DNA from 2 places in the Salinicoccus sp. Marseille-QA3875 genome. Region 1 is predicted to be linked to the other one. Evidence: riboswitches for the same ligand, from Rfam matches in the RefSeq annotation. Region 1 holds a riboswitch; the other holds the start of a gene.
The links. Region 1 has a riboswitch for thiamine pyrophosphate ahead of tenA (thiaminase II). Riboswitches for the same ligand answer to the same signal wherever they lie in the genome.
Positions count from the first base shown of each region.

Region 2: another riboswitch for thiamine pyrophosphate. It lies ahead of ACY8DT_RS05975 (ABC transporter substrate-binding protein); the one in region 1 lies ahead of tenA (thiaminase II).

Region 1 covers NZ_CM143103.1:462,995-468,779, reverse strand. The annotation lists gene rlmD (23S rRNA (uracil(1939)-C(5))-methyltransferase RlmD) at 1-1,265, shown strand, start outside; gene ACY8DT_RS02500 (Fic family protein) at 1,510-2,553, shown strand; gene ACY8DT_RS02495 (hypothetical protein) at 2,656-2,802, shown strand; TPP riboswitch at 2,846-2,937, shown strand; gene tenA (thiaminase II) at 3,017-3,688, shown strand; gene ACY8DT_RS02485 (AraC family transcriptional regulator) at 3,777-4,667, shown strand; gene ACY8DT_RS02480 (VLRF1 family aeRF1-type release factor) at 4,767-5,558, shown strand; gene ACY8DT_RS02475 (hypothetical protein) at 5,619-5,785, opposite strand, start outside.
Region 2 covers NZ_CM143103.1:1,157,643-1,163,427, forward strand. The annotation lists gene ACY8DT_RS05960 (acyl-CoA dehydrogenase family protein) at 1-198, opposite strand, end outside; gene ACY8DT_RS05965 (ABC transporter ATP-binding protein) at 191-949, opposite strand; gene ACY8DT_RS05970 (ABC transporter permease) at 942-1,721, opposite strand; gene ACY8DT_RS05975 (ABC transporter substrate-binding protein) at 1,725-2,723, opposite strand; TPP riboswitch at 2,814-2,914, opposite strand; gene ACY8DT_RS05980 (hypothetical protein) at 3,058-3,267, shown strand; gene ACY8DT_RS05985 (sodium:solute symporter family protein) at 3,298-4,743, shown strand; gene ACY8DT_RS05990 (hypothetical protein) at 4,740-5,303, shown strand; gene prpB (methylisocitrate lyase) at 5,491-5,785, opposite strand, start outside.

The DNA of each region.
Region 1 (5,785 bases):
AGGATGTACTGAAAGATGAAGAAATAGAATTCAAAGTGATCAAAGCGAATAAAAAATTCGGGTACGGTAAGATGACCAAACTTATCGAACCGGCGAACGAGCGCATAGTCCCGCCGTGTGTATATTACTACGAGTGCGGCGGCTGCCAGATCCAGCCGCTCAGTTACAGTGAACAGCAGGCATTCAAAAAAGGCACTGTTGAAGCGAACATCAACCGCCAGGCGAAGCTCGGTGTGGATGTGCATGAAACTATAGGCATGGAAGCACCAAGCTATTACCGCAACAAATCGCAGATTCCTGTGCAGAAAGTGGATGGTGAACTGAAGCTCGGGCTGTACAGACCGAGAAGTCACGACATCATTGATATTAAACACTGCATGATTCAAAAGGACATTCATAACGACATTATGAATGAAGTCCGTGAGCTGCTTAAAACGTTCAACATATCCATCTATGACGAGCATAAGCATAAAGGGCTGCTGCGTCATCTGATCATCCGCTCGAACCATGATGATTCTGAAGTCCAGGTGGGCTTTATTACCAATGGTCATAAAAATCCATTTGGCGATATTATAAGGATACTGGTTGAGAAATTCCCGGCGATTACGAGTGTCGTGCAGAATATCAACATTGATAAGACGAATGTAATTTACGGCAGTGAGACGAAAGTGCTGCACGGTGCAGAGTATATTACCGACGAACTGCTTGGCAAAAAGTTCAAGATCCGTGCACGGTCATTTTATCAGGTGAACCATGAACAGACGGAAAAACTGTATACGGAAGCGTTGAAAGTTGCGGACTTGAAAGGCGATGAAACAATCATCGATACGTATTGCGGCATCGGCACCATCGGTCAGGTCGCGGCAGAACATGTCGGTAGAATCATCGGTATCGAAGTCGTGGATTCTGCCGTCGAAGACGCGAGAGAAAACGCGAAGCTGAACGGCATTGATAATGCAGAATATCATCTCGGAAAATCGGAGGTGGTCATGAAACAGCTGGTTGCAGAAGGTGTAAAACCGGACCTGGTATTCGTCGACCCGCCGAGAAAAGGGTGCCACGAAGACTTTCTCGACAGTCTGGTAGAAGTCGCGCCGGAAAAGATAGTTTATATTTCATGCAACCCGAGCACGCTGCAGAGAGACTTGAAAATCCTGAGCGAACAGGGCGGCTATTCAGTCAGCCCGGTAACGCCGGTGGACCTGTTCCCGCAGACGAATCATATAGAAGCGGTGACGCTGTTGGAGAAGAAGTTGTCTAACTAAAATAAACCTTTGTTTTTTCATGTCAGATTCAATATCTATTCAATACTTTTATCATCCCTGGCCCCGTGATCCATTTTTTGTTCAACGACAAATGAGTTGGGAAAGTGGGTTTTATAATTAACTTAGCCACCTTTGACACAAAAATCACCTAAGAAAGATTAATTTTAGGTGATAATACGCCTAATCTATTTTAAATACGCCTAAAAAATGATATAATTAGGCGATTAAAAAGGAGGTTAAGCGAATGAGAGCTTTCAATTACTATAATTTGAAATATTATCATTGGGATAGCGAGATTCTCGGATTGGTTTCACAAATACACGAGTACAAAGGCAGACAAGAATTATATTTAAAACAAAAACCTGCTGTTCTGGATAAGTTAGTTGAAATAGCGAAGATTCGCAGCACAGAAGCTTCTAATGAAATTGAAGGAATTGTGACCACCGACTCGAGACTACGTGATCTATACCAGGATAAAACAATTCCAAGAAACGGGGATGAAGAAGAAATCCTGGGTTACCGGGATGTGTTAAATACCATTCATGGAAGCTTTGAGTTTATACCTATCCAATCAACGTATATTTTACAGTTACATCGAGATTTATATCAGTATTCTGCGAAATCATTTGGCGGAAGATATAAAGCAACACAAAATATCATCACCAAAACCGGATCGGATGGAAGACAAAGTGTGATTTTTACACCGCTTGATTCTTATGAAACACCTATTGCAATTGATAATATATGCGAAAGCTATAATCAGACACTCGAGGACGATGTAATTGATCCACTTGTGTTGATTCCAATTTTTATCCTTGACTTCTTATGTGTTCACCCGTTCAACGATGGTAATGGACGGATGTCGAGATTATTAACAGCTCTATTGTTATATAGAGAAGGTTATGTTGTTGGAAAGTATATCAGTATTGAAAGCAAAATAGAAAAGACCAAGGAAAGTTATTATGAGGTATTGGAACAAAGTAATCACAAATGGCATGAGGAAGAGAATAATCCTTTTCCATTCATTAAATATATTTTAGGAATAATACTTTCTGCTTACCGTGATTTTGAAGAGAGAGTTGATTTAATGGATGATAAATTACCTTCCAAGGAATTAGTCATTCAAGCAATAAATCAAAATTTAGGGAAATTTACTAAGAGTGAAATCATGGATCTGGTCCCGAGTATCAGCAGGGCATCAATTGAAAACGCGCTGAAACAACTTGTTGAAGATAACGAGATTGAGCGCCATGGTAAAGGAAGAGCAACTTTTTATACTAGAAAATAAGTATTGAAATTATTAGAATTAACGGATTGTCTGATTCAAATTTCAAAATAAAGCCTGTCAAGATCAACTATTTCCGCAGTCGAAAACATGGAGGCGGGTTCAATGAAACTGGACGTAAATAAACCTCAATTAACCATCATGGGTGTGAGATTTAACAATCAGAAAGAGTTTAGAGGTGCACTATATGCAATCAGATCCAATATGATTGAAGGCGACGATTCATCTATTTACCAAATAGTGATGTATTGAGAAATATCCGCAACTCGTGTATGTTGGTCATATAAACCAAATACGTTCCAACTGGGGGCAGTCTTAAAGGCTTGAGAAGTACCCTTTGAACCTGAACTGGTTAATACCAGCGGAGGGAAGTGGATAAATTTATTATTGAATAAAGATCGAATCAATATATAAAAGCATCAATCCCTCCTCCTCCAGTCGGAACGACTAACAGGAGGAATTTTTTATGCGTTTTTCAGAACAGTTGAGGGAAAGGACGAAAGACAGCTGGGATAAGAGTCTGAATCATCCTTTCGTTAAAGGTATTGTTGAAGGTGACCTGCCGCTCGAAACATTCAAGAATTATATTTTGCAGGATATTTATTATTTGAAACATTACGGGAAAGTCCATGCATTCGCAGCGGCGCATGCGGATGATTTTCATGTATCTGCGAGCCTGGCCGGGAAGGCGAAAAATACTGCTGAAGCGGAACTGACTGTACATAAAGAACATGCTGAAATTTTAAATATTACCGACGAGGACATTGCAAACTTCAAACCGGCACCGACGGCTTATGCCTATACGTCCCATTTGTACAGAGTTTCCTTGTCCGGCAGTCTCGTGCAGATCATCGCTGCGATTCTGCCGTGTTACTGGCTGTATGCGGATATCGGCATGAAATATAAAGAGGCGAAACCTTATGAGGAAATCTACCGCAACTGGATCCGGATGTACGCGAGCGACTGGTTCCAGGAGTCGACTCAGGAAATGATCGACCTGGTTGATGAGTTGGCAGCGAAAGCAAGTGAGGATGAAAAGGAAAAGATCATTGATCAGTTTGTGATCGCGAAAGAATACGAACTGGCATTTTGGGAGATGTCATACACATTTGAAACGTGGATGTCCGAGCGGGAATGAATTTATTTTACCCGATTGAAACGGGCAGAAATTGTCGGGTGGCGGGAAACACCGGTTGATAGACTTGTTAGTGAGTGGAGGTAATTGAATGGATATGTTAAGAGGATTCAATCAGGCGCTGGATTATATCGAAGATAATCTTGAAAATCGGATTGATTTAAAAGAAGTGGCAAAGAGGGCCTACAGTTCCGAATATCATTTCAAAAGGCTGTTTTCACTTTTGTCCGGCATCACAATTTCTGATTACATCAGAAGGCGGCGTCTGACTGTTGCAGCGGCGGAATTGAAAAAGTCGGATATCAAAGTGATTGATGCAGCGGTAAAATACGGCTATCAGTCACCGGATGCGTTCGCGCGGGCATTTCAGAGTTTTCACGGAGTGACGCCATCGGCAGTAAGAGATAATGAACAGAGTTTAAAAACATATCCTAAAATGTCCTTTCAACTCACTATTCAAGGAGGAGTCGAAATGAAATACCGTATTGTGGAAAAAGAACCGTTCAAAATCGTTGGAGTCAAGTATGAAGTGGAAATGGCGGACGAGGTGCTTTCGCCGTCGTATGGAGAGATGATGGAAACCATCAGTGAAGCGACAATGACTGATTTGGCATCGATGTCCGAAGAGAATGGATATGGAATAGTTCACGCCACAGCAGATTACAGTGAGAATGATACAGCTCAAGCGACTTTCAATCAGTATATCGGTGCATTTTCAGATGATGAGACAGACGAGTATTCCACTTTGAAAATCGGATCTTATAAATGGATCGTCTTTGAAGCGGAAGGGGACTGGCAACAAATTGAAAAAACATGGATGCGGATTTATACGGAATGGCTGCCGTCTGCATCTTATGAGCTGGACTCGGGACCTGAAATATTGGCAGATAAAGAGGATAGAGCGAGATTTGTATTACAATCAAGGATAAAGATTAATAGGGATATCATCGTCCGGGCAAATAAACTTTGTCCGGCTTTTTAGTGTTTTATTGACTGGCATCAAGGGTAAATAAGTTTAAAGATGTATATGAGTGTTTTTCAACCCACCCGGAGCATACAACTTGAATAGGGGGAAAAATTTATGTCTGTAAGAAAAGATATTAGACGCATCAACGAAAAAGAGGACGAACTCGGTGTTTTGACTTTATATTTGAATACAGATGCAAGCAACCCGGATTTGAATAATGGCGAATGGAAAATCCACTTGAAAAATGAGATTAAAGAGATGAAAAATTACGCAGATAATACGGCAGCTGAACCCGAGAAGAAAGCACTGAAGAAACTGCTTAAAAAGGTAGAGGATCGTGTAGGTGAACTGCAGATGGAACTGCAGAAAGGTCTGATGATTACAGCTTCTGCCGATGAAGAATTGTGGGAAGAAAAAATTCTTCAGGTGCCTGTGACAACGACACTCCACTGGGAGAAAATACCTGCCACACAGCAGCTTGAGGCGATGGTTCAAAAGTACCCGAAAGCAGCGATAGTCGTTCTTCAGCAGATGGATGCGCGTTTTATTGAAACGGAACTCGGATCCATAATAGATGAGGTCACTTTCAGCTGGGATTTGAACCGTGAAGACTGGCTGGATTACAGCAGCGGTGCATCGGTCGGTTCAAGAGGTTCCAACCAGGATCACTTCGAACGCCGTTTCGATGAAAATAAAAACCGTTGGTATAAAAATCTGGCACCAAGGCTCGGCAAAGAGATCAAAGACCGCGGGCTGGAAGGTGCATACCTAGTAGGCAGCAATGAGCTGGTTCCAGATTTAGAGGAGCATATGCATCAAGGACACCTTCTTGGCGTATTGACCAAAAATATCGGTATGAAACCGAACCATGAAATCGTAAACGAGATATATCAGGATTTAATTTGATATAAATTGCAGCACCTCACTATTTAAAGAGCACTCGGGAGCAAATCCCGGGTGCTTATTTCATATCCACAAATAGATGAGGACACCGACAGATACGCCGAAAATCGCATGGCTCACAGTCCAGTTGATCCAGGCAGCAGTATCCTTATGGCTTGGAGGCGTCGGAGTCAGCATGCTCAAAAAATATAGTATCCCGCCGCCTACTGTATAGACGAATATATATGGCC
Region 2 (5,785 bases), 690 kb from region 1:
GTCCACATGTGCCGCTTCCTCGAATATTTTCAATGCCTCCGGCAGCGGCTGCATATTGCCGCCCAACGCGTCCGGCACAAACAATTTGAACAGTCCCTGATCATAGATGTACTGCAGCACCGTCTCTGACAGCCTGCCCTCCTGCTCCATCTGAGACGCCTGGTTTCGGATGAGTTTCGTCATTTGTGCATCAATCATTCTGAACCCCTTCTTTCAACAACAGGTAGATTTCCCTTTTAAGCTTGGCAAACGTATCATCCAGCGTAATGCCGGGATCACGCGGCCGTTCGAACGGCACGTCGATTTCCTTGATGATGCGGGCTGGTTTATTGGACAAAATCAGTATACGGTCGGACATGTAGAGCGCCTCCTCTATGCTGTGGGTGATGAACAGCACCGAACGGCGGTCGGTTTCCCACATTTTGAGCAGCCAGTCCTGCATGTCGAGCCGTGTCAGTTCATCGAGTGCACCGAACGGCTCATCCAGCAGCATGAGACGCTGCGGGCTGAGGAGCGAGCGGATGAAGGCGACGCGCTGGCGCATACCGCCGGACAGTGTATCAGGGTAGGCGGATTCATAACCACCGAGCCCGGCCCGTTCCAGCAGTCTGCGAGCAGCCTCCCGGTCGACGGCGCCGTTTACCTCCTGGACCAAAACGACATTATCCTCGATCGTCCGCCACGGCAGCAGGGAATCCTGCTGGGGCAGATAGCTGATGTTGCCCCGTGTGCCGTTGGCACGCTTACCATCAATAAAGATATCACCATTCTCCGCATCGATCAGTCCGCCGACGAGATTGAAGATGGTGCTCTTTCCGCTGCCGGAAGGGCCGAGCAGCGTGACGAACTCCCCGTCAGCGACACTCAGCGAAAGGTTATCGAGCACGTCGATGTCCGACTGCCCTTTGAATGTATGAGACAGATTTTCAATACGCAGTTTGTCAGTCATCCGTTCCACTTCCTTTCTTGTCCTGATTCCATGGAGTCAGCCATTTCTCGAGCAGCAGAATAAAACCGAACAACACCAGACTGATCAGCATGATGACAAAAATCGATACGAATACCTGATCCGTCCGGAACGCGGAAGATGCGACCGTCATGAAGACCCCGAGACCCTGCTGGGCACCGAGCCACTCGGCAATGACCGCACCCATCACACTGTATGTGGCAGAAATCTTAAGACCTGAAAAGAAATACGGCAGGGCACTCGGCCATTCCAGCTTGAAGAAAATCTGCCGGCGGCCGGCGCCGATCATCCGCATATAATTGAGCAGTTCGGGATTCGTCTGCCGAAAACCGTCAATCAGGGAGACGGCGATCGGAAAGAAGACGACGAGCGTGATGATCAGTATCTTCGGCAGTGCCCCGAAGCCGAACCACAGCACAAGAAGCGGGGCAAGCGCAATAATCGGCACATTTTGCGAGAGCACCATAAGCGGGTAGATGCTTTGCCTCGCCTGCGGCACCAGATGCAGTGCAACCGCCAGAACGAGTCCGACCGATACACCGATGGTAAACCCGCCGAGCGCTATCAGTATCGTCGAGATGCTGTGGTCGATGATGCGTGGATAGATCTCGATGCCTTCCTGTATGATCTGAACCGGGCTTGGCAGCATCCACGCCTCGATCTCAAAGATGCCGACAGCCAGCTGCCAGATGACAAGTATGGCGAAAATGGCGAGGAGCGGTGAGAGTACGCTCCATGATAAAAGTCGTTTCATCGTTTATTCCTCCGATTCATCCGGCAGAAAGTCATTTGTGAATGCAGCATCGACATCCAGCTCAGACTCGATCAGATCGCTTTCATACATCCAGTCCGAATAATTCTGCCAGACCTCCCGGTCCTGATACCCCCAGTAAGGCGCGTCACTCTGATAGACATCCGCCAGCCACTCCTGGCTCGCCATCACAAGCGCTTCGTCGAGATCCGGTTCGGCATCAATCAGGTGAGACGCCGCCTGTTCCGGATTTTCCATCGCCAGCTGGTAGCCTTCCGTCGTCGCACTCATAAAGGCTTCAACCGTTTCCGGATCGCTTTCAATCATATTCTCATTCGTAATCATTACAGGTGTATAAAAATTCAATGCATCCGAATACTCGGTGAAGTCGATTGTATTGAGCGGCATATCCCTGAGCTCAGCTTCAATCCCCGTCCATCCGTAATAGATCCATGCAAAGTCGACATCACGCTGCACAGTAGCAAAGAAATCCGCCTCCCCGACGTTGAGGATTTCGACTTCACTGAAATCTGCACCATCCGCCTGCATGATCGAGTGAATCGTCTCCTCTTCGATCGGTGAACCATAGCCGCCATATGTGTGACCTTCAAGATCCGACGGCGTTTCCAATCCGTATTCTTCAGGTGAAGCCAGATATGACGTATTATCCTGGATGATTGCAGCGAGTGACACGATCGACACATCCTGCAGACGCGCCTGCGTCACATTCTCCTGTGCACTGATGCCGAAATCACCATTGCCTGTCGCGACCGTCTGTTCCGCGCCCGCTTCACCCGGCAGGACGATTTCCACATCCAATCCGTGTTCCTCGTAATAGCCTTCCGCCTGTGCGGCATAGACACCTGTATGATTCGTGTTCGGCGTCCAGTCCAGCACAAACGTGACATCCGTCAGTTCATCCATATCAGCGGATTCCTCCGCACCACCGCCCCCGCACGCTGCAAGCAGCAGTACGAATACGACGGGAAATAGAATTTTATTCATAATAAAAGCACTCCTCTCAAAAACGGCATAAAAAAACACCTTCCTTATCCGGAGGCGTCAAGACTTGTGAGGGTGGACCATACATCCATGGCATAGCCGTCACACATTCCCTCCGCTGGTATTATCCAGATCAGGTCCAAGGGTCAGGATACATCCTTCTCAGCCACAGTATGGCTCCCCTATGCATTAATATTCGTTTGTGGCATCAATTATATCATGATGGAACCGTATGTCAAAAAGTGATGACTTCGTGTTGAAACCGTTACCGCAATTATATATAATAAACATCAACAATTGACCGAATAAATGAAATATTCTAAAAGGGGTGTAGCATATGGCTCAAAGATCAAAGTTCAAAGATCCGGGTTTGTTTGCGACTTTAATCATCATCATCTACTCGGCGTTCGTATTCGGCTGGTGGCCGGTGGATATCTACGTCGCGGGAATTTCACTCGTTGCATGGCTGATGTTCTTCGGATTGTTCATCTGGTTTATTTTGACGGTTGCCTATGTCGTGTGGATTGAAAGAATCGAAAAAGATTAGCACAGCCAGAAACAGAAAGGGGTATGATGTATGCAGATCACTGAAGGAATCATTCTATTACTGTATTTATTATTAATGACTGTCATCGGTATTTATTTCTACCGAAGGGCCAGGCAGAGTGAAAGTGACTATTTCACAGCGGGCCAGAGCATCAATACATTTGTCGGGGCGTTCGCAATCTTTGCTGCCATCGCCAGTTCCAGTTCGTTGATGGGTGCGGTCGGCTCCGGCGTGACGATGGGGCTCCCGTATTATTTCACCTACGCATTCGGTGTGCTTGCCGCACTGCCGCTTGCGATGTTCCTGATCTCGGGGCAGGTCAGACGTTCCGGTGCAAAGAGCATGCCGGACTTCTTCCACCAGAGATTCGGCACATCCGTCCAGGTACTTGCTGCAATCATCGTCGTGGTCGCCATGACTTTCTATATGGTGCCGCAGCTCACTGCAGCAGGTCTGATCGGTTCCTACGTGCTCGGCATCGATTATGCCACAGCAACCATCGTACTCGGGCTCGGCTTTACAATTTATGCAGCACTCGGCGGTATGTGGGCGATTACATATACCGACCTGTTCCAGGGGATGATCATGCTTTTTGGTACGGTCATACTCGCCGCCGTCATCTGGGTGGACTTCGGGAGCATCGGCAATATGCTCGACAGTGCACTCGCTGCCGATCCGGCATTTGGTGACGTCACACAGCCTTGGATGTCATACTTCGGACTGTTCATCGCATTCATATGGTTCGGCATCATCTCGCCGTCGGTCGTCATGCGTAACTTCGCTTCACGTGATGCAAGAACGGCACGCCGCTCTTCCATGTGGGGCACATTCATCTATATCATCCTGTTTCTGGGCGGTTTTTTCGTCACGATTGCCGGTGTCACACTCGGCATAGTTGAAACGCTCGATAATACAGATATGATTTTCGTCTCCGTCGTCGAAGAATATCTGCCGCCGATTCTCGGCGGCGTCATGCTCGCCGGACTGCTCGCTGCGATCATGTCATCGGCGGACGCGATGCTGCTTGCGATTTCAGCAGGCATTGCACATGATATTTATAAACAGCATATCAATCCGAAAGCGAGCGAGCGCTTCGTCACCCTGCTCGGTCTGATTACGATGTTCGTGGCAGTCATCATCGGCATCGTGATCGCCATCAATCCGCCGGGCATCATCGCCGTCATGGTCGGATGGGTCGGCGGCTTCCTGTTATCTGCGTTCGGTTTCCCGTTCGTCCTAGGTATCTGGTGGAGACGCGCCAACAAGATCGGTGCATTCACCGGCATGCTGGGCGGTGCGATTCTGTTCGTCATACTTGTTTCAAGCCAGGCACTGCCGACCAATGCCGAACCGATCATCGCGGCACCCGTTTCACTCATCCTCGTCATCGTAGTAAGCCTGATGACATCACCGCCGCCGAAAGAGCAGCAGGCCAGAGTCGATATGTATCACTCACACCTGGATGATAATAAATGATAAAACGCATAGGAAAGACTCATATATCTGAAAAAGAACTGTATCAATCGATATATAAAAGTTTAGGGATGAAAGCCCGGCTGAATAAAACCATCAACGCAGATTATCTCAAAAAAAACACAACGAGTGCCACTCTTCTTTACCACCCATTCTGGATGGTGAAGAACCTGGTTCTCGCAGACCGGCCGCCCTTTCCGCCGAAGAAGATTCCGCGGATGATTTTTATCGATGCTGTGTCCGGGTATCGAGGCATCTTTTCCCATGTGCCGCCGGTCAGTGAAGAAGCGGTGGGTGATCGGTTGGTCGTCGAGCCGGTTATTCAGGAAAATGAAGTCGGCAAGTACGCCGAAGATGTAAGAAGGAAACAGATTGATAAGCAGTATCTTCTGAAGAAACCCAGGCATAAAATTGTGGAAACTTCCATGGTATATCTGCCGATCTATAAAGTGGTTGTAGACAGTGCAGAGGTAGATAGAACCTTCTATATCAATGGAAACACAGGAGAATCGGAGCAGTTTCTGAGCGGGAGATGGGAGAGCGGGAAAGATTTGATTGGATAATGGATTAAAATAACTGGGGATGGGATAAAAGACCTCTGAATGGCTTCATCATTTCCGTCTCTGAAATCCCTCGATTATCGTTGATATGATGCGGATAATCAGGGGTTCTGTCCCATTTTATATTACATTTCAAACACACCCCACCATGATTTGATGGTGGGGTGTGTTTGAAATACATTAATGTTTGTCATTTATTTAGATCTGTTTTAGCAATACTCTCATCCAAAGCTTCATAATCATAATACTGGATTGCTTCATACAATTCTTCTCTTGTCTGCATATCATCTAATCTTTCTTTTTGAGAACCGGTCTTCATTATTTCATCAAAAACACGTTCATACGCTTTAGCTGCTACACGCAATGAAGTGACCGGATAAATAACGATGTCATATCCAAAGTTCTGGAACTCTTCAGCAGAATAATATGGTGTTTTACCGAATTCAGTCATATTGGCAAGCAATGGACCATCAACTTCTTTCTTA